DNA from 2 places in the Pseudoalteromonas sp. HL-AS2 genome. Region 2 is predicted to be linked to the other one. Evidence: riboswitches for the same ligand, from Rfam matches in the RefSeq annotation. Region 2 holds a riboswitch; the other holds the start of a gene.
What was found. A riboswitch is a leader RNA that binds a small molecule or an ion and turns the genes downstream of it on or off. The one in region 2 is predicted to bind lysine.
Positions count from the first base shown of each region.

Region 1 (9,612 bases), 1.1 Mb from region 2:
GTATCGGCCAAGCAAGAATATTTAGCCACGCGATTATTACTTAAGTATTTAGTTATAACCTCGCACCCTAATATGGCGGGCATTAAGCCGTGTAATATAAGTTCAGAGTTTAACCTACAAACAAGTAAATTAGCGCTACACATTAATAACAGCCACACCGTTATTAATACCTGTATATCGCATTCTAATGGTTTTGTTGGCGCTGCACTTAACCCTACAAAAGCCCAGTTTGGTTTCGATATTGAAAAAATAAGCACAAAGCGCCCATTTGAAAAGCTCGCAAAGCATTTTTATCATACCGATGAAATTGCGCTGATCACCAAGCCTGCTAATGCAGAGGATCAAGCTAAACACTTTTTTAGAATTTGGACCTTAAAAGAAGCGCTCGCTAAAGCCACTAGCCGCCCTATTGCCAAGTTGCTAAGCCCTAATGTGTTTACTGAGTTAACTTGCTCACAGCTTAATGCCAGCAGTGCTGTGATGGGTAAGTTTGATATAAGTGTAGTGAGTGAAAAAAGCACTGACTGGCAGTGCTCTCTTATTAATTTAGCTGTATTAGGCCGCGCAATCGCTCTCTAATAGTCGGCTATGAATAGCTTGCACTACGTTGTCGGATTCGCCTTGCTCGACCAAAAAGCACAAGTTATGCTTACTTGCACCGTGGCAAATTAGCCGTATATTAAAGTCACTTAATACCTGCATTAAGTTCATTTCATGCTGGCGTAACTGTATTTCTGAGCCAATAAGCGCCACTAAAGTTAAGTTATTTTCTACCGATACATGGCAAAACTCAGCAAGTTTATCTAAACACCCCTGATCAAGCTCTGGGCGCGATGCATTAGGCGCGTTATCAAGCGTTATTGCTACGCTAATTTCAGAGGTGGTCACTAAATCTACCGAAATATTAAACTCACTTAAAATAGTAAATACTCGTGCTAAAAAGCCACTAGCTAATAGCATTTCTGGGCTTTTAAGAGTAAGTAATATTTGGTTTTTGCGTTGTGTTACTGCGCGGATTCCTGGCAGTTGCGACTTTTCACGCTCAATCCAAGTACCACCACGCTCAGGTTCACGGCTCGACCCTACAAACACATTAATATGGCTGCGGCTGGCGGGTAAAATAGTTGCCGGATGCAATACTTTTGCACCAAAGGTAGCCATTTCGGCGGCTTCGTCAAAGCTGAGGCGTGCAATTGGCGTGGCTTTTACACATAAACGCGGGTCGGTACTAAAAATACCCACTACATCAGTCCAAATATGTACACTTTTAGCATGAATAGCCTCGGCCAGTAATGCCGCGCTGTAGTCTGATCCACCGCGCCCTAAAGTGGTCGTTTGGCCGTGTTCGTCGCTGCCAATAAAGCCCTGTGTAACAATTACTTGATCGTCTAACAGCGGAACAAGTAATGCGCTTGCCGCTTGTGCAGTAGCTGCAACATTAGGGGTTGCTTTGCCAAATTGACTGTCGGTTTTAAGCACTTGACGCACGTCAAAGCGTATTGCATTTAAACCTTTTGAGCGCAGCACTTGGGTAAATAAATAAGTTGATAATCGCTCGCCAAAACTTAATAGCTCGTCATGTAGCGCTTTTGTTTGTAACGTTTGGCTGGCTAGTTTTTCAAATGCCGCTAACGTCTGGGCAAAGCCCTGCTCTAAATCGGTATCTAAACTCAATTCAGCTAAAATAGCCTGCTGAATCGCTAGCACACCGTTAATATGCGCTTGGCGCTCATCTTCGCTAAGGCTGCTATTGCACAGCTCAACTAAATGATTAGTGACTCCTGCGCTGGCGCTTAGTGCAACAATACGCACGCTTTTATCTGCTACTATTATTTTACTACTGTGATCCATAGCTGCAAAGTTAGCTACGCTGGTGCCGCCAAATTTAGCAACGGTATAATTTGATTTGTTGCCTAATACTACATGTGGCACTGATTGGGTTGTCATTTCGTCTCCTTTCACGGCATCCAAACCGTAATAAAACAAGAAGAACTTGGCAGCAAATATAAGGTAAGAAAATTCACTGCCAGAAGCTCTCCACCTATATTGGTGACAGTTTTGAGGATTCAGCCCCATAAACCGAAAAATAACGACGACGACGTGTTATTTTTCTCGGCGAGTACTTCCCTCTTTAATGCTCAACGGCGTTCGTCACCTCACATTAAATACCTAAGTATCGCACCTCTTCTGAATGTTGTATTAATGGCTATTTCAGCAATCACTAATAAAACAAAACCCCAGCAATATATTGAAAAGCTCAATACTTTACTGGGGCTTTGAAAGTTATCGTTTAGACATCTAGCTGTCAAGCACTTTAATAACTAATATTAAACAAAACCAGCCATAAAATACGAGCCGGTATAGCCTACGGTGTAACAAATTAATAAATAAAACGACAAACGTAAGTAGTTCATAAAGGTCAGTTCTTTAACTTTACTCATGGCAATAATACCCGCCGCTGAGCCTATAATTAACATAGAGCCCCCTACGCCTGTGGCATAAGTAAACGACAGCCAATGCTGTTGTGTCATTACTATATCTGCTTTTAATAACGCGGCTGTAAGTGGTACGTTATCAACGCCTGCCGACAATATACCCATTAAATAGTTTGCGTATTCAGGTGCCATTATTGTGTACAGGTCGCTAAAGTGGCTTAACATACCAACTTCTTTTAGCGCTCCTACCAGTAATAATACACCTACAAAAAACAACAAGGTGTCGTATTCTATTTCACGAATGAAATCTATCATGTCTTTGTTTATGTCTTTTTTGCGCATTAAAAATTGCGCTACTAAAAACATCATAGACAAACCAAACAAAAAGGTAAGCAATGGCGGTACACTGTATAAAACACTCAGTGTTAAGGTAGCAATAACCGTAGATAAGAAGATAACTGCAATTGTAATATCGGTTTTTTCAATGCGTTTTTGCTTCGTTTTAGTAAAGTCGAGCTGGCCATTTAAGCCAATTGACAACAGTGCGGCTAACAGCATCACACTTACAAATGCTGGCCCAATTAACAATAACAAATTGCTAATAGTTACTTTGCCATCTAAAAATATCATTAACGTGGTTACATCGCCGGTAATTAACGACACACCACCGGAGTTAACCGCAAAGATAATCAGCGTGGCGTATCTAATTAGCTTTTTGGCTTCAAGTTTTAATGATAAAACCACCGCTAAAGATATAAGCGTAGCGGTTACGTTATCGGAAATAGAAGAGAATATAAATGCAAAAACACCAACCAAAAACATTAACTTACGTTCGCTAATTCGTTTTGGCATAATCCGGTTAACAATATTTTCGATAAACCCTTTTGAGTTTAAATAGGCAACAAAGGTCATTGCCGCCATTAAAAACAACCATAAGGAGGCAATTTCTAAAATATTATGATTAAGGAGTGATTGAATCGTATCAGGGCTTTGCCCATTAATAGGGAAGATAAAAGAGATAATCCAGCAGAGCGTACCAAAAAAAAGTGTCGTTTTAGCTTTGTTTACGTGGATTATATCCTCAATAACGATCAGCAAAAATGCAATCGCTATTAAAGTCAGGATAATAGAGGAAACCATGATAATTGAACAACCTTTGGAATAATGTAAAAATTGAACCTATGAAGAAAATAGAGCCGCACATTTCGTGTGCCTATTTTCGGTGCGGATGTTATCACTATGACCTGGTAAAAACTATTATTAAATCGTTGTAAAAACGAATACCATATAGCTATCAGCGCTATTAAAATTACGAATAACTAGCTTATTTAGCTACTTATTTAACAACATACTAGGATGTATAAACGCCTTATGATCCCAGCTAAAAAGCTATTAAATACCCTTAGCGAACATTGGGGGGTGCTAGAGCTATTATTTAAACGTTTTAAAATGGCCGACTTTAGTATTAAAGATTTGCAAAATGCCATTAAACAAAAACAACCTACATGGCATAACGAGCGTATTTATAAAGAAACCAATCGCTTGTTAAATCAAGATATTATAATTCCTTTAGCGAAATCTTCGCAGCTTGAAATAAACCGTGCCATTGCCGACTTTGCTACATTTTTACTGCAAGAAGAACATTTAGGTTTAGCACAAGAAATTAGCGTATTAGTAGAGGATTTAGCCCGCCTTGGCGATCGCTTAGCTAACGCGGGCGAAGTGGAAGACTTTGACGACTTACGCCGTTTTAGCCGTATTATGGATGATCGGGTGCGCAAAATAATGAAACTGTACGCACACAACGAAAACGCCATTTTAAATATTGTTGAGCAAGCTAAATCTAATAACGCGGTGCAATCGCTGCAAAAGCGTTATAAAGCGGTAATAGAAGCGTTTGACGAATACATAGAGCCAATGCTAGAAATGGTTGATATTCGAGGCGATTTTCATGCCTGCTTTAATCTTATAGAGCAGCAAATTAGTACGCAAATAGAGCATATTGAGCAATCGGGTAAAGCATATACCGACAAACGCATGCTAGAGCAATTACGTACCCGTATTCTCGAAATGCATTTAATCGGCCGCGAAAGCCTGCGTAAAAGTGCCGACATGCTTATGCCACTGCGTGAAGAACTACGCCGTAATAACTTAATTACCCGCCAAGCTGCAAAAGTGCTTGGGTTAGTGCGTAAAAATGGCGTAGACAACATGCTAACTGCGGTGCAACCGCATTTTGTGAGCGACGCACAGCGTTACTCGCTGGGGCAACAACGCCATATAGTTGCCTATATGGCAAGTTTGGTTGAGTTTGAGCATCAAGAATATCAATTGCCTGATCAGCAAGATGTACCGCCTTTTCAAACGCCAAATATTCCCGATTACAACGATGTTAAAAGCAGCTTTGCAAAACGCTTCAATACAAAACGTAAAAAGCCGCAACCATTGCTGCAATTTTTAGACGAAAGTTACCCCGATTTAGATGCCGAAGAAATGCTGTTTTTGTATCAAAAATTAGTAAGTGACAACGAGCTTGAAAAAAGCCAAAGCGATGAAAAAGCGCGCTTTAAAATTGCCGGTCAGTATTTTTCTCTTTATCCCTATAATTCACAGCCGCAAACACCTAGTAAGGCAGATGAGTAATCACCATGACACAAATAAACTTAAACGAGCTTACCCACTTACAAGCAATTAATAAAAAATTAGTGGCGGGTTATCATATTTGCGAACAAGACAACCTAATGTGGCAAGAGCTGGATCAAAACATAGACGCGTACAGCGCGCTATTTAGCGCCCTAGGTAATGAGCTAAAACACGACAGCCGTGGCTTTTATTACTTTAGCAGCGACGAAAGCACACCCAATATGGGCAAAATATCCCGTGCTATTGCGCTCACTATTTATATTTTAATTGAGCACTACGCCAACACCGGCAAAGACCCAATGCGCGCCTTGTTCGACGAAGTAAACGATTTAGAGTTAATGCAAACCTTAGTGCAAATTAACAAACATTTGTTTGATCAACTGGAGATATTTTCGGGTTCAGATCTGCGCAAAGACGTGTACCTGCGCATGGTACGCTTAGGTTTGGCACGCGAAGTAGAAGCAGGCTTTATGCTACAAGCCCCTATCCATCGCTATATAGATGCCTTAATGGAAGTAAACGAAGAAACCTACCTAACAGAGGACGAGCAATGAAAAATTTATACGGACTAAGTAAACTCGCCCTACTCAATACCGCAGGTTACGCAAAGTGTGTGATCCCGCTGGATAAAAGCAGCTCTATTTGCGCGCCCAACAATACGGGTAAAAGCTCAGTAATAAATGCCCTGCAATTTCCGCTTATTAACGATTTACGCCTAACCGAATGGGATGGCCACGATTTAGACGAAACCCGAAAGTTTTATTTTTCGTCAGATCAATCCTACATTTTGCTTGAAGCAAATTTGCCCCATGGCTCAGTAGTGATTGGTGTAGCGGGTTTGGGGAAAATTGCCGGTTATGCGCATCAATATTTTTGCTACCAAGGCAAGCTTGATTTAGAGCAGTACACCCAAGGTAAAACCATTATTAAATACACTAAGCTGTTCAGCCATTTAAAACAGCTTGGTTACAACCCCATAGAGCTAAAAGCGCAAGAACTAAACGCCCTACTCACCGGCGGTGCAACCCCGTTTGACGACGAGATCAACTTAAAAATGATCCCGCTTAATAACGTTCAAGATTCGACTATTTATAAAGAAATATTTCGCCGTATTCTTAACTTACATAAACTCGGTGCCGCCGATGTAAAACGCTTTATGCTACGTGTATTTGAGCGCCACATGTCTAACTCTAAGGTCGACTTTTATGAAGTGTGGCGTCGCTCGTTCGATAAAGTAAACCGCAGTAAACGTGAATTGCACGCCCTTGAATCGATGCAAGAGCCCATAGCGGCGCTTGAGTCGATGCTAGAGAACCAAACCGTTCTAAAAGGTAAATTAGCGGCTTATGCTCCAAAAATTGACCAAGCACTCATTGATTTTGACAACTACCAAGAGTCGCAACTAGAAGAGCTAGCAATAGCACTTGAAAACATAGAACACGAAAAACACGAGTTTGAACAAAAGCAAAGTTTGTACGTACAGCAGTCGCGCGATATAGAGCGCAGGCAAACGCAAATAGAGCAATGGTTTTTAGATTTTAACGCACTTAAAAACGAATTTGAACTGGTTAACAAAGCCACGCTTAAAACGAGCCTTACCCAGTTAAAGCAAGACTACGAGTCGCTTTCACACTCTATTACCAGCGCACAAGGGCAAAGCCTGCATACACTTGACTACCGTATTAGCGAAACCCAAAAACAAATTAAGAGCTTAAAGCTACAACTTAAAAACTTGGAGTTTAATTTATTTACCCGCATGCGCGAAGAGCTGTCGTTAAAAGAAGTGGAAGAAATTTCGCGCATTTTAAACCCCGACATGCTCTCGTTTGCAACCACCAGCAATGGCGACATAAGCATTGATGACGAAGACGCATTTAGTGCGTTTTTATCGCACTTAAGCGAAAACGTAAAAGGCGGCGTGCTTAGCTTACCTGGCGCGAGTATTAAGCTTAAAAAGCTCTCCCCTGTACAAATGCAAAGCGGCGAAAATAAAGAGCAGCTAACCGCTCAATTAAGTGCCCTTGAGCATGCTTTAAAAGAGTTTAAGCAACAGCGCGATGTAGCTGCAAATGTGGCCGATAAGCAAAAAGAAAAAGACACCTTGTACGATGAACTAATGAGCGCCGAGGCCGCCCTTAAACGTTTAGAGCAGTTTGACACTATGCTGCAATCGGCTGAAGCACAAACCATGCTAAAAGAGCAGTTGTTAGCTGAGCGCGATCAGGTTGACGACTACCTACAAGACATTCAAAAAAATAGCGGCTCAATTAGCGACAGACGCTCAATTATTAAATCAAAACAGGCGCAAATTAATCGCCAATCAGATCGTCTGCGCCAAGTGAAAAGCGAACGAATTGATCACACGCTTGATTTATACAGCGGCAAAGTTACCCCTTACATGATAGAGGTAACAATAGACTTTGATAATTTAAGCGACCTAGTGCACCACTTTAATAAAGACTGCCAAGAGCTGCGTAACTTTGAGATAAACGTACGCAATACCTATTTGCATATTTATAATGCCGGTATTACCAAGTTTGATAACGAAAACGATGAGTTTAGTAAGTATCAAAAACTCATTAGTGCGTTTCATAACATTGATAACGAACGCGATGCCGTTGAGCGTCAAGGCCGTGTGGCCCTAACAGAAGTAGCCGCAACCATTAAAGGCCTACGCGAAGATTTAGACCGCCTGCGCCGCGAAATGAACAGCTTTAATAAAGGCATTAGCCAGCATCGTATTTCGAACCTGCAAGCATTTAAAATTAATGTAATACCGCGCAAAATGTTAGTTGATAGTATAGATACTATAATTAGTACCTCGCATCAGTTTGAGCAAGGGGACACGCTGGATTTACTCAGCCAAGAACCGTATAGCGAAAGCGCAGTAAACGAGGCGAAAGATCATTTAATTAAGCTCGCCTCCGACAAAGCTGGCCTTACCCTCACCGATTTATTTGATATTCGTTTTGAAGTAGTCAATCGCGCAGGCGATACCGAACACTTTGACAAAATAGACTCGGCGGGTTCAAACGGTACGCGCATAACTATTAAGTTATTATGTGGTATGTTGTTTATTCGCTATTTGTTAAGCTCACAAGAACAAAATTTATACCGTATACCTATATACATAGATGAAGCCGCCGACATTGATCCGCAAAATCAAAAGGCAATTATTGAAACCGCACTTAGCTTTGGCTTCGTCCCTATATTTGCCTCAGTTAAACCACAAACAAGCTGCGATTATATTGTGCCAATTCGCTCAGTTAAAGACGGTGCACAAAACTGGGTAGACGAAAAAGACTGGATAGAAGTTGAACATTAAGTAATTAATCAATGGTTCAGCTATAGCAGCTAAACTGTTGTTAAGCGCTTAAATATCACACTGCCTAACAATGTGTGTTATTTTATAAAAAAGATTAGGAGTAAACTGTATGAAAAATATTTTTATTGTAGCCGCACTTGCGTTTTTAACTGCTTGTACGCAAACCGCAGATTGGGATTACGACAAGTCAGCAAACTTTGCTAACTATAAAACGTTTGCGTGGGTAGAAAATGCAGATTTAACAAAAGACACCAATAATTATCAAATTAATGCGTTAATGGAAAAACGTGTACGCAGCGCAATAAGCAGTGAGCTTAATCAAAAAATGGGCATGAGCTTAGCCGATCCTGCTCAAGCAGACGTGCTGGTAAACTACCATGCATCGGTAGATAAAGAGCTAGACGTAAGTTCTTTTAATATTGGCTACGGCGCTCGTTGGAGCTCGTGGGGTTTAGGGTATCAAAACGATATATCTGCTCGTGAATACGAAGTAGGTACTTTAGTTATTGATATTATTGACCGTGAATCAAACCAGTTAGTATGGCGCGGCGCTGAAGATGGTCGATTAAAGAAAAACCAATCTCCTGAGCAACGTGAACTGTCGGTTAGAAAAACAGTCGCTAAAATTTTAAATAACTTCCCGCCACAAAAGTAGCGGCAGGTTTTAAAGCACATAAAAAGCTCACAATTTGTGAGCTTTTTTGTGGCTGAATGTTTTTTATTAAAGTTTTACTATAGCCACAGAGCTTACTGATGAGAGAAACAGTTGCTCTTAGCATAATTGATATAGCAGACTTTAACTTTATTTCGATTTATATTTATGTAATAACTCAGGTGGGATATGACAATAGTCATCGGGAAAATTAGTTAACCGGTCTTGGTGCTCTGCATCGCTGGGAACATAATTGGTTAGCAACTGAACTTGTACCACTATTTTATCTGCATCAGCGCGTTGATTTATATAGTCGTTTGCAATTGTTAAGTGACATTGCTGTTTACTATAAATAGCACTACGGTATTTTAAACCAACATCGTTACCCTGCTTATTAACACTGTAAGGGTCAATAATCTCAAAAAAGTATTCAATCAGTTTATAGAGTGTCACGGCTGTTATATCAAAGGTTACTTTCACGCACTCGGCATAACCGTCGTATTCACCTTGTGTATTATTATTTGTGCCATTAGCTCGCCCAGCCTCAGTGGTAACAA
Region 1 covers NZ_CP133571.1:1,319,933-1,329,544, reverse strand. Annotated here, with positions in the region: gene RB215_RS06345 (4'-phosphopantetheinyl transferase superfamily protein) at 1-579, shown strand, start outside; gene lysC (lysine-sensitive aspartokinase 3) at 556-1,947, opposite strand; lysine riboswitch at 2,023-2,195, opposite strand; gene nhaD (sodium:proton antiporter NhaD) at 2,328-3,575, opposite strand; gene RB215_RS06330 (hypothetical protein) at 3,807-5,078, shown strand; gene RB215_RS06325 (hypothetical protein) at 5,084-5,632, shown strand; gene RB215_RS06320 (ATPase) at 5,629-8,403, shown strand; gene RB215_RS06315 (DUF4136 domain-containing protein) at 8,513-9,058, shown strand; gene RB215_RS06310 (peptide-methionine (S)-S-oxide reductase) at 9,206-9,612, opposite strand, start outside.
Region 1: it holds a riboswitch for lysine, as region 2 does, so the genes downstream of both, lysC (lysine-sensitive aspartokinase 3) here and dapA (4-hydroxy-tetrahydrodipicolinate synthase) in region 2, are expected to answer to the same signal.

Region 2 (9,612 bases):
CCTAGATAATAAATACTATCGCTGGTATCTAAATTTATTAAATAACCATACCGACTTCACTAGCTGAGTTTATATTGAGCTCCAAGCTCCTAGCTTTAAATGCATATCAATAATATCAGCTCAGTTTATTGTGCTCAATAATAAAGCAGCGCTACGGCCGCTAAATGACCTTTTATAATCAGCAACTTAAATTTACATCTAGTGATTAAGTACCACAAAAAGTATAATACTCTTTATCGCTGCTAGGTGCATCCTGAAATTTTGCCAATTTGTCTGTATTTTCATAAGGTGTGTGCATAACCTGCATAAACTCATGCAATAATTCACTTGAGCCAGTCTTATTATACTCACTAAGTATTTTTTCGATCACATGGTTACGAGGAATAACTCGCGGATTAGCTGCCCGCATTACGGTATAGCTGCGATCATCGGTACGTTTTTGCCACTTACCGGCCCACTGAACTAATACCTCTGGTATGCTCATTCCACCTGTTAAAGACTCGGTTAGTGCATCAAACGTGTTGGTATAGTCGAGTTGGTGCTCTTTTAATAACTGTAATAGCTCTGCAATTAACTCTTTATCGGCTGTATCTGTGCCAGCTAAGCCCAGTTTTGTTGCCCACATTGCACTAAATTCAACATTAAATTGCTCAGCAAAACCATCTATTATTGGGGTCATTAACGCCACAGCTTGTTCGTCGTCATCATTTACAAGCGGTATTAAACTCTCAGCTAAGCGGGCGCAGTTCCAGTTAGCAATATTAGGTTGATTACCAAATGCATAACGCCCTTGCTTATCAATAGAGCTAAACACGGTATCAAAATCGAAGCTGTTCATCATGGCACATGGGCCATAGTCGATAGTTTCGCCGCTAACCAGCGTATTATCGGTATTCATTACCCCATGTATAAAGCCTACTCGCATCCAACTAACCACCAGCTCAACTTGGTTTTTAATCACTGCAGCTAAAAATGCTAAATAGCGCTCAGGTCCTGTTGCTTGAATTTTTGGGTAATGACGCTCAATAGCTAAGTCGGCAAGGTTTTTAAGCCCTTCAACGTCGCCTTGCGTTGCTAAATACTGAAACGAGCCAACACGAATATGGCTACTGGCTAAGCGCGTTACAATAGCGCCAGGTTGGGGTGGGTTTCTGTACACGGTTTCGCCACTACCAACCACTGCTAAGCAGCGCGTAGTTTTTATACCTAACGCTTGCATTGCTTCGCTCATTATATATTCACGAATTGCTGGGCCAAGTGCACAGCGGCCATCGCCACCACGAGAGTAAGGAGTGGCACCAGAGCCTTTTAATTGAATGTCCCACAACTGGTTTTGCGCATCCTCTACTGCACCTAGCAAATGAGCACGCCCGTCGCCTAAACGTGGTGAAAAATGTCCAAATTGATGCCCTGAGTATCCCAGTGCAACCGCTGCAATTGCTTGCTGTTCGTTGCCGCTAAAAGTACTGGCCCGTAACTCAGGAACTACATTAATATTAAACGCTTTAGCTAAGCTATCATTCCAAAGTAATAGCTGTGGGGCGGCCACCTTAGATGGGCGATCTTCAATTGCAAAATTGTCGGCTACTTGTCTGTACCTTGGCATTAAATTCATAACTACCCTCTACTGTTGTTGGCTTATACCTACACGATTATCGCCTACACTGTAGGCTATAATTAAGCTTAGCTCTTGCATGCTCAAACCGCTTTGTTGTTGTAATTCATTAAAGAACGCTTGCGCTGCAGTTAACGACTTTTTAGTTTGTAAGCCACCATCAATAATTTTATGCGCGCGCAAATAACTCTCAACATCCCGCGATAATAAAAAGGTGTCTTTACCCAATGCACGCAAAGTATAAGGGCCGGTATTTCCACCCAAGCGTGCACCGTGTTTTTTTAAGTACGCCCACAAACCAATAATATCTTCACTTGGCCAGTCTGCAATAAACTGACTAAAGCTACCATGTTGCTGGGTAACCTCATGGATCATGAACGCATTTTCGGGGATCGTTTTTACTTTTTTATAATTACGAACAATGCGCTCGTCGCTGGCTTTTTGCTCCAACATATCGGGTGGCATCATTAATAATTTTTCAACGCTAAACTGCCAAAAAACCTCTCTAAAGCCTGCCCACTTGCTGTTAATAACCGACCAGTAAAAACCACTTTGAAAAACCTTGCGCGTAAACTCTTCCAGCCAATCATCATCACTTAAAGCTGCTAATTGTTGCTTAGATGCAGGTTTAGCGAGTAATTGCTGTAGCATTTGTGTTGAGCCTTTTCGCTCTACTGCTCGCTGATAAATATCATTAAATTTTTCCATCTGCTTGAAACCTTATTTTGCAGTTACAAATTTCGCGCCGCGATTACCCCCTAGTTTAAGGGAAATCGTCCTTATACGTAACCGTTACCAAAATCGATGACACTATCTGCACTTAGCTGCTTGACACCCAGATGGCTAAAATGATTTAATCATCGCACTTACCCTATTTAATTATATTTGTATTGCTAGCAGTACAAATATAAAGGGCTGGAAGAGGTGCGTTATTCAGGTAGCGTATGTTAGGAGCACAAACTCCATTGAGCATACGTAAGGGGAATCAACGCCGAGAAACAACAATATTTGTGTCATTGTTGTTTCGGGCGACTAGGTTGAATCCTAGCGACTGTCACCAATAGCTATTTAAACGTAGCTTATTAGTTTGGTGGAGAGCTTCTGGTCTTAGTATAATAAGGCCGTGCGCCCTATTATTTAAGCCCATTCGCTCTTCGAATTATAACATACCCTACACGTGGGTATTTGTTCGAACGATGTTAATGCGGCTCTTTCCTATATAGCTTCTTAACTCACCGAACATTCTATAAGTTCGCGAGAGATGATCAAAAACTTTAATTTAGATGACTACTCAGTCTGGACGGCGCTCGTTACTCCGTTTAATCAAAACGGTACAATCGACTATGGCACCTTAACCACTTTGGTTGCTGAGCAAGCCGCTGCCAATAATGCTATTTTATTACTAGGCAGCACAGGTGAAGGCTTAGCCTTAACACTTAAAGAGCAACAAGCCATTGTTGAGCACGTGTGCCAATTATCGCCTAATGTACCCTTAATGGTGGCTGTAGGTGGTATGAACCTCAAACAGCAATTAGCCTGGGTTGAATACTGTAACCACTTGCCTATTCATAGCTTTTTACTTGGCTCGCCGCTTTATGCAAAGCCCGGTGTAATTGGGCAAACCCATTGGTTTGAAAGCCTTTTAAATATAAGTAAACACCCTTGTATGCTTTATAACGTACCAGGGCGAAGCGCTGTCGATATTCCAGTGGCAACCATTCAAAACCTACAACAACATAAAAACCTATGGGCACTTAAAGAAGCCAGTGGCAACATTGCGCAATTTGAAGCTTACCGTCAAGCGGCTCCTAACTTAGCTATTTTTAGCGGCGACGATGCGCTTATGCCCTACTTTGCCCAAGCCGGCGCTAAAGGGCTGGTATCGGTAGCAGCTAATGCTTGGCCGCTACAAACTCACGAATTTGTACAGCGTAGCCTAAGTGGCCAATACCCTAATTTATTTACTCAGTGGTCAAGCGCAATCAGTAGCTTGTTCACTGTAGCAAACCCCATTCCCGTTAAAGTACTCATGCATTTACAAGGGCGATTAACGAGTTCGTATTTACGCCCACCGTTAACTCACCTCGAATTAACGCAAACAACGTGCATTGAACAAGCAAACAACACCATTTTATCTTGGCATTAAACATAGGTTTTTATAATGAGCTGGTTAGAACTATTAAATAATTTAGAGTCGGGCGCAGTACGCGCAGCATCACAAAACGAAAGCGGCCAATGGCAGGCTAACGTTGCAGTAAAACAAGGTATTTTAGAAGCCTTTAAAAATGGTACAAACACCGAATTTGTCGGTGGCTTTGTTGATAAACATAACTTAGCGCCACAACAGTTTAGTGCCACCGATGGCGTACGTATGGTCCCGGGTGGCTCAAGCGTTCGCCGTGGTGCTTATGTAGCTAAAGGCACTATTATTATGCCACCAGCGTATGTAAATATTGGCGCATACATTGACGAAGGCACTATGGTAGATAGTCACGCTTTAGTTGGCTCGTGCGCGCAAGTAGGTAAAAATGTACACCTTAGCGCAGCCGTGCAACTTGGCGGTGTGTTAGAGCCAATTGGTGCCAGCCCAGTGGTAGTTGAAGATGATGCATTTATTGGCGCAGGCTGCGTAATTGTTGAAGGCGTAGTAATTAAAAAAGGCGCAGTACTTGCCCCTGGTGTGCGTTTATCGGCCACAATTCCGGTTTACGACTGTGTAAACGAGCGCCAACTAGACAAAAGCGAGCCAATTCCTGAGTACGCTATTGTAATACCAGGCTCTCGCCCTGCTTCAAACGAATGGGCGCGTGCACAAGGTTTAAGCATGTCGTGCGCGTTAATTGTTAAGTATCGCGATGAGCAAAGTGATGCATCATTACTACTTGAAGAGGTTTTACGTTAATGAGCTTTTTGAGCACGGGCGTTAAAACGGCAATTAATGAATTATCAAGCCAACTCGATAGCCCATTTTTTGTTTACGACCTAGATACGCTAAATAGTCACTTGGCACAATTGGTCGCACAAACCGAGGTAAAACTTTGGTATGCGGTTAAAGCGAATCCGCTGTCTAAAATTATTCAATGCTTAGATAACGCCGGGTTTAATTTTGACGTAGCCAGTAAAGGCGAGCTTGAGCAAGTACTTGCTCAAGGCGTTAGTAGCGATCGCGTGCTCAACACCGGGCCAGCTAAAAGCCCAAAACAAATTAAACACTTTATTGAGCGCGGCGTACGTACTTTTGTTGCCGAAAGTATTAATCAAGTTCGCTGGCTCAATGAGCAAGCCAAGCTACAAAACTATCAACTACAGGTATTACTGCGCGTACAGTTACGTTGGCCCGAGGGCGAAAAAAATCCACTAGGTGGCGATAGCCTCACGCCATTCGGACTCGGTTGTACAGAGTGGCAGGCACTTAATATTACCGACTATGACGCACTTAGCTTTGATGGCCTGCATATTTTTCAATGGGGAAATATGCTCAGCACGCAAAAACTCAGTGAGTTGTGGTCACAAATGATTGCACCACTTAGCCAACTTGCCCGCGATTTAAATATAAACCTTAAAATTTTAGATTTAGGTGGCGGCTTAGGTATTCCGTATACGCAAAACGACATAACGCTTAATTGGGATGACTTAATAACTGCCCTCGCTAAAATTAAAAAACAGGCGGGCGTTGAAGAGTTATGGATGGAGCTTGGCCGCTATGCCGTGGGTGAATGCGGACATTACGCAGCCCCAGTAGTAGAGCGCAAACAAAACTATGGCCAACAACAAGTTATTTTAAGTGGCGGTATAAACCACTTATTGCGCCCAGCCGTCACCAGTCAAGACTTTCCAGCAGCATTACTACGAGATTCACACACACCAACCCAAGCTATGAGCTTATACGGGCCACTTTGTACCGCACTCGATTGCTTGGGCGAGCACGCATTACCAAGTGATCTCAATGAGCACGACTGGTTGGTGTTTAGTCAATGTGGTGCCTATGGCTTTAGTGAAAGTATGCCGTACTTTTTATGCCACGAACTTGCTGGCGAATATGTTTTAGAACAAAACAAACTTAGCTGTTTGCGTACAGCCGAAGATGCCAGTTATTACTTGAGATAATGTACCTAAGATAATGTACCTGAGATAAAATTAAAATGTTGAGATACTCATGATCGCCTCACCAATTAGTCAAGAAAACATCGTCGTTGGTGAAGTTGCCAATGGCTTACCACTCACTATTCCTGTGTATCGTTTAAAAGGCGATGGCACGGGGCCAAGTGTGTATATTCAGGCCAACATGCACGGAGCTGAAGTACAAGGTAACGCGGTGATTTTTCAACTACTTGAACAATTAAAGCACCTTAATCTTAAAGGTGATATTACTTTAGTGCCCTATGCCAACCCTATTGGTTGCAATCAAAAGTCGGGGGAATTTACCCTAGGTCGGTTCGACCCTATCACCGGCACTAATTGGAATAGGATGTATCATTATAATACTGATTTAGTCACTCAGTTTGCACAAAACCATATGCAATACGACGATGCCATATTAAAAAGCGCGTTCAAACAGGCACTTATTGACGAAGTTGACAGTAAACTCAATGGCCCTGCTTATTTACTCAATACTGGTAAACGCATTGCGCTTAACTTACAAAAGCTCGCTCACCAAGCTGATATAGTACTGGATTTACACACAGGTCCTATTTCAAGCAAGCACTTGTACTGCCCAACCTATGCGACTAATAGCGCTCGCTACTTTAATATTGAGCACGTACTGCTTATTCCAAGTGACTTTGATGGTGCGATGGATGAGGCAAACTTTTGTCCGTGGTGGCATTTAAGCGAAGCACTGAGCAAACAAGGCCGCGAGCTCAGCATACCTGTAGAAGCTTTTACTGTAGAGCTAGGCAGCCAAGAAAAAATAGACTTGAGCGAAGCACTAAACGATGCAAACAGTATTTTAAGTTACTTAAATTATAAAGCCGTATTTGTAAATGCGTCCCACACTCCAGCTAACATTACTCGCTACGCGTGTCATTTAAACGATTACTTTGCTTACTACGCGCCCATGGGCGGAATGGTTGAGTATATTGCCCCCCTAGGCGGGCATATAAAAGCCGGTGAGCCAATTGCTAAAATACTGCGCATGGAGCGTTATTTAAGTGAACAACCACTACAAACACTTTCCCTTGAATCTGACGCTATTGCCATACTGCATTTTGCCTCGGCGAGCGTTAATCAAGGCACTGAACTGTATAAGTTTTTTACTAACGTATTTGAGCTTTAAGCTCTCCCTTCTCATTGCGTGAGAGTAAGTTAACTATAGTTAATTTGCATTATAAAAGCGGCTTAGGCCGCTTTTATTTTGATCTAATTATACTAAATATACGTAAATTCAGTAAAAGTTCACCGTTACATATGTAAAAAGGCGTTATAATTAAATTAACGCATTAAACCATCAATACTCACAAAGGAATTACAATGAGCTGGCGATACTTGATCATACTTTCAACATTAGTTAGTACTACTATTTTTGCTGAAGAAAAACCTAAAAGCAATGAGCAAAATAGTAATATTGAGCTGGTAAAACAATGTATTTTAAATGAGGTAATTGGTGGAGACGGCAAGCAAACACTCGATCAGCTTCGTAAAAAGTGCTCCGCTCTTGAAGAAGATAAGCAACTTACCGCCATCGATAAGCGCAAAGCACGAGAAGCAGTAAGCCAAAAAAACCGTAATGTTATTACGCCACATAAACGTAACTACATTTTACCTATTTCGTATGTATCGCATCCGAACAATAGCTCGTTTGAAACATTTGACGAGCTAACTGGCGAAAAAAATGACGAGCCACTCGATAACTTAGAAGCCAAATATCAGCTTTCAATTAAAGTGCCTCTATTCAATGACTTTTCAGATGAAGACCAAGCTATATTTTTTGCCTTTACACTACAGTCATATTGGCAGCTTTATAACAAAGAAAGCTCATCACCTTTTCGTGAGACTAACTACGAGCCAGAGGTTTTTTGGGTTAACTATTTAGATCCAGAACACGTTCCTTGGGGCGACGAAATGGCTGTTGTTTTGGGTATTTCGCATCAATCTAACGGTAATAGTCAGCCAAATTCACGTTCATGGAACCGTATTTACGCTAACTTTATTTGGGAAAAGAATGGCTTTGTATTTAACTTTAAGCCTTGGTATCGTATTTCAGAAAGCGAGAAAGAAACACCTTTAGATCCAAGAGGCGACGACAACCCTGACATTTACAAATACATGGGTTACTTTGAGTTTAGCGGTGCGTATCGCCTTAATGAACATGAATTTAGCTTTATGACCCGTAACAACTTAAATTCAGACAATCGCGGTGCATTACAGCTCGATTGGTCATTTCCGCTTTGGGGCCGAGTGCGTGGTTATGCACAGTACTTTAATGGCTATGGCGAAAGCTTAATTGATTATAACGCTGATATAGAAAGAATTGGCGTAGGTATACTACTTACCGATTTACTTTAATTAATTAGCGATTAAATTAAACAAATTAAAAAGCCAAGCATCGCTTGGCTTTTTTGCGTTTTAAAGAGTTAAACAGTTATTTTTTTACTACAAACTGCCCTTCAAATTCAGCCACTACCTTATCACCATCATAAATAATAACAGGTACTAAATAGCTGGCTTTACCTTCAGTTTCTAACTCGCTGAGCTTACCCTTACAGCTTTGTATATCAACACAGCCGCGTGGATCACTGCTAAGCGGTTTTAAATATTTAATATTGGCATCGGCTAATACAATATTTCCTTCAAGCCCTGCTTCTTTTAGTGCTAAGTAGGTTGCGCCCCAACCCGTAAGGGTTGCTAAGCTATAAATAGAACCAGCAAACATAGTGTTATGCAGGTTTAAATTAGCATCTAAATCTGCGCTAGTAGTAAACTGCCAGTCGGTATAGCTCTCTACTTTAATGCCCATTGCATCACTAATTGGAATTGACTCCCGCCAGGTGTTTTGCAGCACTTGAGTCCAGTTAGGGTGGCGAAACCAGCCTGGCTCTGATGGCTTTTGTTTTACCATTTTATAGTGTTGTACATCGTCGTACGCTAAATGCGCTTTTTCTTGTGTTTCATAACCATGGCGCTTATAAAATTCGAGTGCGCGCTCGCGTGCAAATAACACCAACTCTGCAGCGTCTTGTGACCATGCTATTTTTTCTAGGTCATGTAATAAACGACTACCAATATGCTGATTACGACTTTCTTCAGCTACAGCCATATAGCGAACTTGAGCTTGTTGCTGGTTATTAAAGTGCAGCCGCGCCACCCCTAATACTTTACCCGCTTTATTTTTAATAAAGCGATGCTCGGCATCTTGTTCTAAATCATCCTGTTCAGAACCACGTGGCTCACCCCAAGGGGCACGTAAAATTTCCCAACGTAATTGATAATAGGCTTGCCAATCTTCACTACTTTGCGGTGTACTTACCTGAAACATACATACTCCTGCTGTTAAGCCGTAAATAAAATACAACGTCACTTAATTATGGCAAATACCATACTCCATCTAAAAAAAACTGCCAATACGACTTTGGTGATGGCAAATACAAAGTGTAAAAAATTAATGACAAAAGCCATTGCGCTTTGCTTCGGCTAGTTTATGCTGGGCAACATGAGCGAATACATAAACCCTGTAAATGGCCTGATTAATAGCTATTTTATTGAAAATAGCCACAGTATTGGCCAGTTACTTTATTGGCATAAATATGGGGGCGATCACATTCAAGTACGCCAACATCAGCAACTGCGTTGGCTGCTAATAAATGACACTCTGCAATCTGTGGTAACGCAGCAGCAACCAAGCAATTTATTACTGCCACACTTACAGTGCTTAGCACAGCATTGGCACACATTAAGTACCCCTAAAAAAGTACTCGAACTGGGGCTTGGCGGCGGCGCAATTCGTAATTATTTGCTGCACCAATATCCACACGCAAAAATCACCTCAGCTGAAATAAATG
Region 2 covers NZ_CP133571.1:181,552-191,163, reverse strand. Annotated here, with positions in the region: gene RB215_RS00910 (YdiU family protein) at 206-1,615, opposite strand; gene RB215_RS00905 (DNA-3-methyladenine glycosylase I) at 1,625-2,323, opposite strand; lysine riboswitch at 2,527-2,724, shown strand; gene dapA (4-hydroxy-tetrahydrodipicolinate synthase) at 2,877-3,761, shown strand; gene RB215_RS00895 (2,3,4,5-tetrahydropyridine-2,6-dicarboxylate N-succinyltransferase) at 3,777-4,517, shown strand; gene RB215_RS00890 (PLP-dependent decarboxylase) at 4,517-5,722, shown strand; gene RB215_RS00885 (M14 family metallopeptidase) at 5,772-6,890, shown strand; gene RB215_RS00880 (phospholipase A) at 7,085-8,119, shown strand; gene RB215_RS00875 (bifunctional GNAT family N-acetyltransferase/hotdog fold thioesterase) at 8,196-9,089, opposite strand; gene RB215_RS00870 (spermidine synthase) at 9,252-9,612, shown strand, end outside.